3 regions of the Marinobacter nanhaiticus D15-8W genome follow, and region 1 is predicted to be linked to each of the others. Evidence: predicted binding sites of a transcription regulator. Region 1 holds the regulator's gene; each other region holds the start of a gene.

Region 1 (2,253 bases):
AAAGGTGTTTCCGTCATGGATGGAATGCTTTTCCTTGATGAAACGGCTAGCGACTGGCCGCGCCGTGCATTCGATCGACCGTCTTCTCCTTGTGCTTCAGGATCTGCCGATCAAGCTTGTCTACAAGCGAATCAATCGCTGCATACATATCTTCGTCTTGAGCCTTTGCGTGAACCTCGCCGCCGACGACGTGGAGGGTGGCTTCGGCGGTATGGCGGAGCTTCACCACGGACAGGGTCACCTGACAGTTACTGATATGGTCGAAATGGCGTTCGAGTTTCTCGAACTTTTCTGACACATAGTCCTTCAGGGAGGGAGTCAATTCGACATGGTGACCTGACATATTGAGTTGCATAGGCTTCTCCTACTTGTCGACATGCCCGGAGGCCCGGAAGGTCTCCGGTGTTGAGCCCGTCGCGGACGGCGGACGCCAGAAATAATGCCCTCGCAGCCGCTCACTCATTGGAGCAGCAGTCCCTCATACCAGTCGTTTGCGTTCGTTGGACGGTGGAATGTGCATCGCTTCGCGATACTTCGCTACCGTCCTTCGGGCGACGTTGATGCCCTGATCGCCGAGCAAAGCGGCAATCTTGCTGTCGCTAAGCGGCTTCTTTGGTGTTTCTGCCGCTACCAGTTTCTTGATCATGGCACGGATTGCAGTGGACGAACACTCCCCGCCTTCGTTGGTACTGACATGACTCGAGAAGAAATATTTGAGCTCGAAAATGCCCCGTGGTGTGTGCATGTACTTCTGGGTCGTTACCCGGGATATCGTCGATTCGTGCATGCTCACCGCCTGGGCTATATCCGACAGGATCAGCGGCTTCATTGCTTCCTCGCCGTGATCCAGGAAGCCCTGCTGATGCTCGACGATACGGGTCGCTACCTTTAGCAGGGTTTCGTTGCGGCTCTGCAGACTCTTGATGAACCACTTGGCTTCCTGAAGCTGGTCGCGCAGGTAGGTGTTCTCTGCACTGTTGTCTGCCCGGCGGATCAGCGCCGCATAGCCGGCGTTAACCCGAATACGGGGCGCAATTTCCGGATTCAGTTCGACGCGCCAACGCCCCTTGGATTTGCTGACGACCACGTCCGGGACCACATAGTCGGGCTCGGCTTGGTCGAGGATGTCGCCCGGACGCGGATCCAGGGTCTGAATCAGCGCCAGAACCGCCTTCAGCTGTTCTTCGGTCAACCGGCTGCGACGCAGGAGTTGGGCGTAATCGCGGTTGCCCAGCAAGTTGATGTAATGACTTACTACCAGGCGGGCCTGGGGCAGCCAGGGCGTTTCTGCTGGGAACTGGTTGAGCTGGATCAGCAGGCATTCCTGCAGGTCCCGGGCAAAAACGCCGGGCGGGTCGAAGTGCTGCAGTCGGCGTAGCACCGCTTCAACCTCGTCCATTTCCAGCGGGTCCTCGTCGGTCTCGTCCAGCAGGCCGGTGTGGATGTCCTCAAGACTGGTGACCAGATAACCGCGCGTATCGACGGAATCCAGCAATGCATGCGCAATTGCCCGATCGCGATCGCTCATGGGTGTCAGGTTCAATTGCCAGAGTAGGTGGTCCTGCAGGGTTTCCGTCGGGGAATTACGCGACTCGAAGTCAGTGTCGTCTTCGTCGTCACCGCGGGACGCTGACGCTGGTGCAGACTGGTAGATATCGTCCCAGGCGGTATCGACCGGCAGATCGTCCGGGATGTCCTGCTCATTGTCGGCTGACCAGTCCTGATCGTCGCCGGATTCGTCCCAGTTACCGTCTTCCTGTTGCGAACGGGTGTCGTCCTGATCCTTTACTTCGGTGCCGTCGGCGTTGCTCTCGGAATCAGTCGAGTTGTCCGAGCCTTCTTCTTCCTCGGAGTTCTCGAGCATGGGGTTGGATTCAAGAGCCTGCTGGATCTCCTGTTGTAGATCCAGCGTCGACAGCTGCAGGAGGCGAATGGCCTGCTGCAATTGTGGTGTCATGGTGAGCTGCTGACCCAGCTTAAGCTGGAGCGAAGCTTTCATTACCATTGAATTAGTCCCGTCACCCTTTGGAGCTTTTCAGAGGCTCCGCGCTATCGGCGGTTAATTTTTTGCCGAACCAAGCCGCGCCCTCAATTATTAGGCATTGCATAGGGCATTGATATGGTTGCTGCAAAGTAGCGACCCGGTTCTACAAGCAAATTCTTTGCCGAAGTTTACTGCCATGGGTGTGCAGATGACAACGTTATGGCCGCCGGTGTTTGAGCCCGTGCCCGGGCGACCATGCTTTGAGTGTA
Region 2 (2,253 bases), 1.6 Mb from region 1:
CCGCTGGCCTCTGCAAAAGCGCTGGTGGAAGTCGCCCAGCGCCGCGGCTCACCAATCCAGCTAGCGTCGGTGGCCCCCTGGTCGAGCCATGACCTGCAACTCCGCGACTGGGTCGCAGCCGCGGGACCTGACGCACGCAACCACTTGCAGATTGTCCCTGTGTCTCCAGTGCAGATGGAGGATGCCTTCCGCGCCGGCGCCATCGAAGGCTGCTGTGTGGGCGAGCCCTGGAACAGCCTGCTGGAGTGGCAGGACCTGGGGGTCATCCTTCATGCTGGCCACCAGATCTGGCAGAACTCGCCGGAGAAGGTGTTGGGGATGCGCAAGGACTGGGCCGACCAACATACCGAAATCCACCAGCGCCTGATTCGCGTTTTACTGCGTGCCTGCCAGTGGCTGGATAATCCGGAACATCATGCGGCGCTGCGGGATATCCTTTCTGACGAGCGGTATCTCGGCAATCAGGTCAAGGCCTTGGATGGACACCCCTTCTCGCTGTTCCACCCGCGGCTTCACCAGCACTTCTTCCGGGATAGCGCGAATTTCCCCTGGCTCTCCCAGGCGCATTGGCTGGCCACGCGACTGGCCCGTTGGGGGCAACTGGATGAACCCTCAGCCGCGGACATCCGCGGTATCGTGAAGCCTGCCCTGTTCCGCAAGGCTGCACGCTCGATGGGTATCGATGCGCCTCGCATCGACGCCAAGACTGAAGGTCACCACCGGTTACCTTATGTGCTCGAAGGTGGGGATGGCCCGGTGAATATCTCGGGTGACAGCCTGTTGGGTGAGCATATTCATCATTGGCCGGGTTGATCGGAGTTCCCTGAGGCAACAAATGTAGGTTGGGTTCACCCAAGGGCGTAAAAGCACAGCGTAACTCAACAACCCTTCTGATAAATTCAAACTCTCTTTAACCTCTGAACTCCATGTCGGATTACGCTTTGCTAATCCGACCTATGTTTCAACGCCTCCATTCTCCGCAATACTTTCGCTTTCCTCGCCCGGCCGTGGTGCATTTTTTAGACAACTGACCCATAAAGACTCTCGCTCTTTAGAACCGAAGCCCTCACCAAAAACATAACATCATGTTTTCATTGTTTTATTTTAATTGGCACACCTCCTGCTTTATTCCTAGAGACGATTACGCGTACTGAGGCGCTCGCCCTTTGGCGGACGCCGGACAGTTTTACCCAGACGATACGATCTGCAGGCATTGGCGCCTGTTCCCGGTTTTCCCCGGGGACGGGCGCTTTTTTTTGGCCTGAAAAAAATGAACGACTCAAACCAAGGAGAGACGCATGGCTAGCCGTACCCTGACCGCAACACTGGTAGTAGCGCTTGGCCTGTTCCAGACCGCGACTGCCGGCGCGGAGGAGATTGGGCCACCCGAACAGCCGGATCTGAGGATCGGTTTCATCAAACTGACCGACATGGCCCCGCTGGCCGTCGCGTGGGAGCAGGGCTTCTTTATGGACGAGGGGCTGTTCGTAGAGCTTGAAGCCCAAGCCAACTGGAAAGTGCTGCTTGACCGGGTTATCACCGGTGAACTCGACGGCGCGCACATGCTCGCTGGCCAGCCGCTGGGAGCCACTATAGGTTACGGCACTCAGGCCGATGTGATCACCGCATTCAGCATGGACCTCAACGGCAACGGGATTACGGTGTCCAACGACGTTTGGGAACAGATGGAAGAATACATCCCACAGAATGGCGACGGCCAACCCGAGCATCCCATCAGTGCAGCGGCTCTGAAACCCGTCGTGGAAGCCCAGCGCGATACCGGCCAGCCGTTCAAGATGGGCATGGTGTTCCCCGTGTCCACCCATAACTACGAGCTGCGCTACTGGCTTGCCGCCGGCGGCCTCAACCCCGGCTACTATGCGCCGCACAAGGGCGATACCAGCGGCACCCTACAGGCGGATGTGCAACTGTCCGTCACGCCTCCGCCGCAAATGCCGGCCACGCTGGAGGCCGATACCATCCAGGGTTACTGCGTCGGCGAACCCTGGAACCAGCAGGCAGTTTTCAAGGGGATCGGCGTGCCGGTGATCACCGACTTCGAAATCTGGCCGAACAACCCGGAGAAGGTATTCGGCGTCACGCAGTCCTGGGCTGAAAAGAATCCCAATACCCACCTGCATTTGCTGCGGGCACTCATTCGCGCCGCCCACTGGCTGGACGAGAACAACAATGCAAACCGCGAGGAAGCGGTGAAGATCCTGGCCCGTCCCAATTACGTGGGCGCCGACGAGG
Region 3 (2,253 bases), 1.4 Mb from region 1:
GGAGAGCAGGCCGCCGAGCAGGACAGCGTGACCGGTGATGAAGTACTGCCGATGCTGTTCTCGGTACCTGGCCAGCAGGAAACGGGAGCTCAGGCCGTGAACGGTCTGACTGTCGGCGCCAACGCAAAGGGTACCGGGCTACCGCCCACATCGGGTACGGTGTTGGACAAGTTGATGATGCAGCCTCAGCAACAGGGTGCAGGTGCCGGTAGCGGAGACTCGCTGCTGGGCATGAAGGGCGAACAATTAGGATTGCTGGCGGGGAAGACCGCTTTAGGCGCGGACGGCAAGGCCGTGGATTTTTCGGGCCAGTTGGCCCGTTTCCAGGGTAGTGGCGAGACATCGTCCCAGCAGAACCCTGCAACGGCCTTGCAGCGCGGTTTGGAAGGGCGCGAGTCCATGGCTACGCTGAAGAGCTACTCCACCAGCGTGGAGTTGCCGGTCCAGCACGCGCAGTGGGGCGAAAAGGTCGCCGGTAAGCTCGCCTGGCTGACCAGTCAGCGCATGTCTGCGGCGGAAATCCATATCACGCCGCCGGATCTCGGTCCGCTCGAGGTGCGCGTTCAGGTTCAGCACGACCAGGCGCATGTGACGGTCCACGCTACCCATTCAGCCGTACGTGATCAGCTTGAACTCAACGGCCACCGCCTGCGGGATATGCTTCAGGAGAATGGTCTCAACCTGGAGAAATTCGAGGTTTCCGCCGAATCCTCGGATCAGGGGGCGCAGCAGGATTTGGCTGAAGAAGGAGGCTCCGGCGGTCGTGGTTATGGTCGAGGTGCCGACGCTGAACTTGAGGTCGTGGACGAACCTTTGGCGGGGGGAAGCCTGGACTTGAGCTGGCGTGGCGAGGTGGATCTCTACGCCTGATCAGGCACTGTGAATCGCTGACCCGGCAGACCGTGGTTTATGTCTTTCGGTACAGACGCTAAACTTCTGTTTTATCAACGTGTCTGGAACGATGGGTAGACTGCGGCTCCCGGTGGCCGGAGATACGGGCTGGTCTTTTCAGACTGGCCTGGTTCTTGCTCAAGATCCGGGCGTATTCGTGCGATGACAATAAACTGACTGTTGTGGACTATGGCAGAAAATTCGGAGCAGGCGCCTGCGGGCAAGAAGGGTAAACTCAAACTCATTATTGGCCTGGTCGTCATTATCGTGCTGGCCGTCGCGCTGTCGGTTGCAGGCACCCTCTGGTTCCTGAAATCCGATGACGGTGCAGCGCAAGAAGACGATTCCGAAGCTGCGGCTGAGGAAGCGTTCACGCCCAGTCTCTACTATTCCATCGACAAGCCGTTTATCGTCACCCTATCCACGGACGGGCGACAGCGCTACATGCAGATTTTCGTCGCCCTGCAGAGTCGCAATCAGGCGGCGCTCGACGCCGCGCAGACCCATATGCCCCTGATTCGCAGTCGTCTGCTGACATTGTTCGGCGCGCAGGATTTCCAGGCCATGCAGACCCCCGAGGGCAAGCAGAAGCTGCTCGATGAGGCGCTGGCCACCGTCAACACGGTATTGGAACAGGAAAGCGCCGAACCGATTGACAGTATCCTGTTCGAGAATTTCGTATTGCAGTAGATTTTGCGAGTGTCGTGAAGAGATTGTTTGAGACAATAACGTTTTGAAGAGAACTGCGGCAGGGCCGGGCACATAAACCGGCGATGCCATCCATCCGGTCGTCCACCGGGCAACCATCGAGGTCGGATTACAGGTATGCAGGACTTACTGTCACAAGACGAAATCGACGCGCTGTTGCACGGCGTCGACGACGGTGACATCGACACCTACGACGATGCAGACGAGGCGGGCGTCAAATCGTATGACCTGGCGAGCCAGGACCGCATCGTCCGCGGGCGGATGCCGACCCTCGAGATGATCAACGAGCGTTTCGCCCGCTACACCCGTATCAGTTTGTTCAACCTGCTGCGCCGCAACGCGGACGTCTCCACTGGCGGCGTACAGATCATGAAGTTTGGCGAGTACATCCACACCCTTTATGTGCCTACCAGTCTCAACCTGGTGAAGATGCGTCCCCTGCGGGGCACCGGCCTGTTTATCCTGGACGCCAAGCTGGTGTTCAAGCTGGTTGATAACTTCTTCGGTGGTGAAGGCCGCCACGCCAAGATAGAGGGGCGGGAGTTCACGCCCACCGAAACCCGCATCGTGCAGATGATGCTGAACCAGGTTTTTCAGGATATGCGGGAAGCCTGGAACGCGGTGCTCAAAGTGGAATTCGAGTACATAAACTCT

Evidence for each region. The regulator sigma-54, encoded in region 1, starts transcription at its own class of promoters, with help from an activator protein. The targets are predictions, from matches to a motif close to ANTGGCATNNANNTTGCTNT.
Region 2: the regulator sigma-54 is predicted to act here: its motif matches at 1,108-1,127, upstream of RE428_RS01400 (CmpA/NrtA family ABC transporter substrate-binding protein).
Region 3: the regulator sigma-54 is predicted to act here: its motif matches at 1,013-1,032, upstream of RE428_RS14765 (flagellar basal body-associated FliL family protein).

The regions. Positions count from the first base shown of each region.
Region 1 is NZ_AP028878.1:1,907,024-1,909,276, forward strand. It holds gene ptsN (PTS IIA-like nitrogen regulatory protein PtsN) at 1-17, opposite strand, end outside; gene hpf (ribosome hibernation-promoting factor, HPF/YfiA family) at 47-355, opposite strand; gene RE428_RS08590 (RNA polymerase factor sigma-54) at 479-1,999, opposite strand; gene RE428_RS08595 (hypothetical protein) at 2,096-2,253, opposite strand, start outside.
Region 2 is NZ_AP028878.1:307,971-310,223, reverse strand. It holds gene RE428_RS01405 (ABC transporter substrate-binding protein) at 1-813, shown strand, start outside; gene RE428_RS01400 (CmpA/NrtA family ABC transporter substrate-binding protein) at 1,299-2,253, shown strand, end outside.
Region 3 is NZ_AP028878.1:3,326,153-3,328,405, reverse strand. It holds gene RE428_RS14770 (flagellar hook-length control protein FliK) at 1-870, shown strand, start outside; gene RE428_RS14765 (flagellar basal body-associated FliL family protein) at 1,081-1,581, shown strand; gene fliM (flagellar motor switch protein FliM) at 1,717-2,253, shown strand, end outside.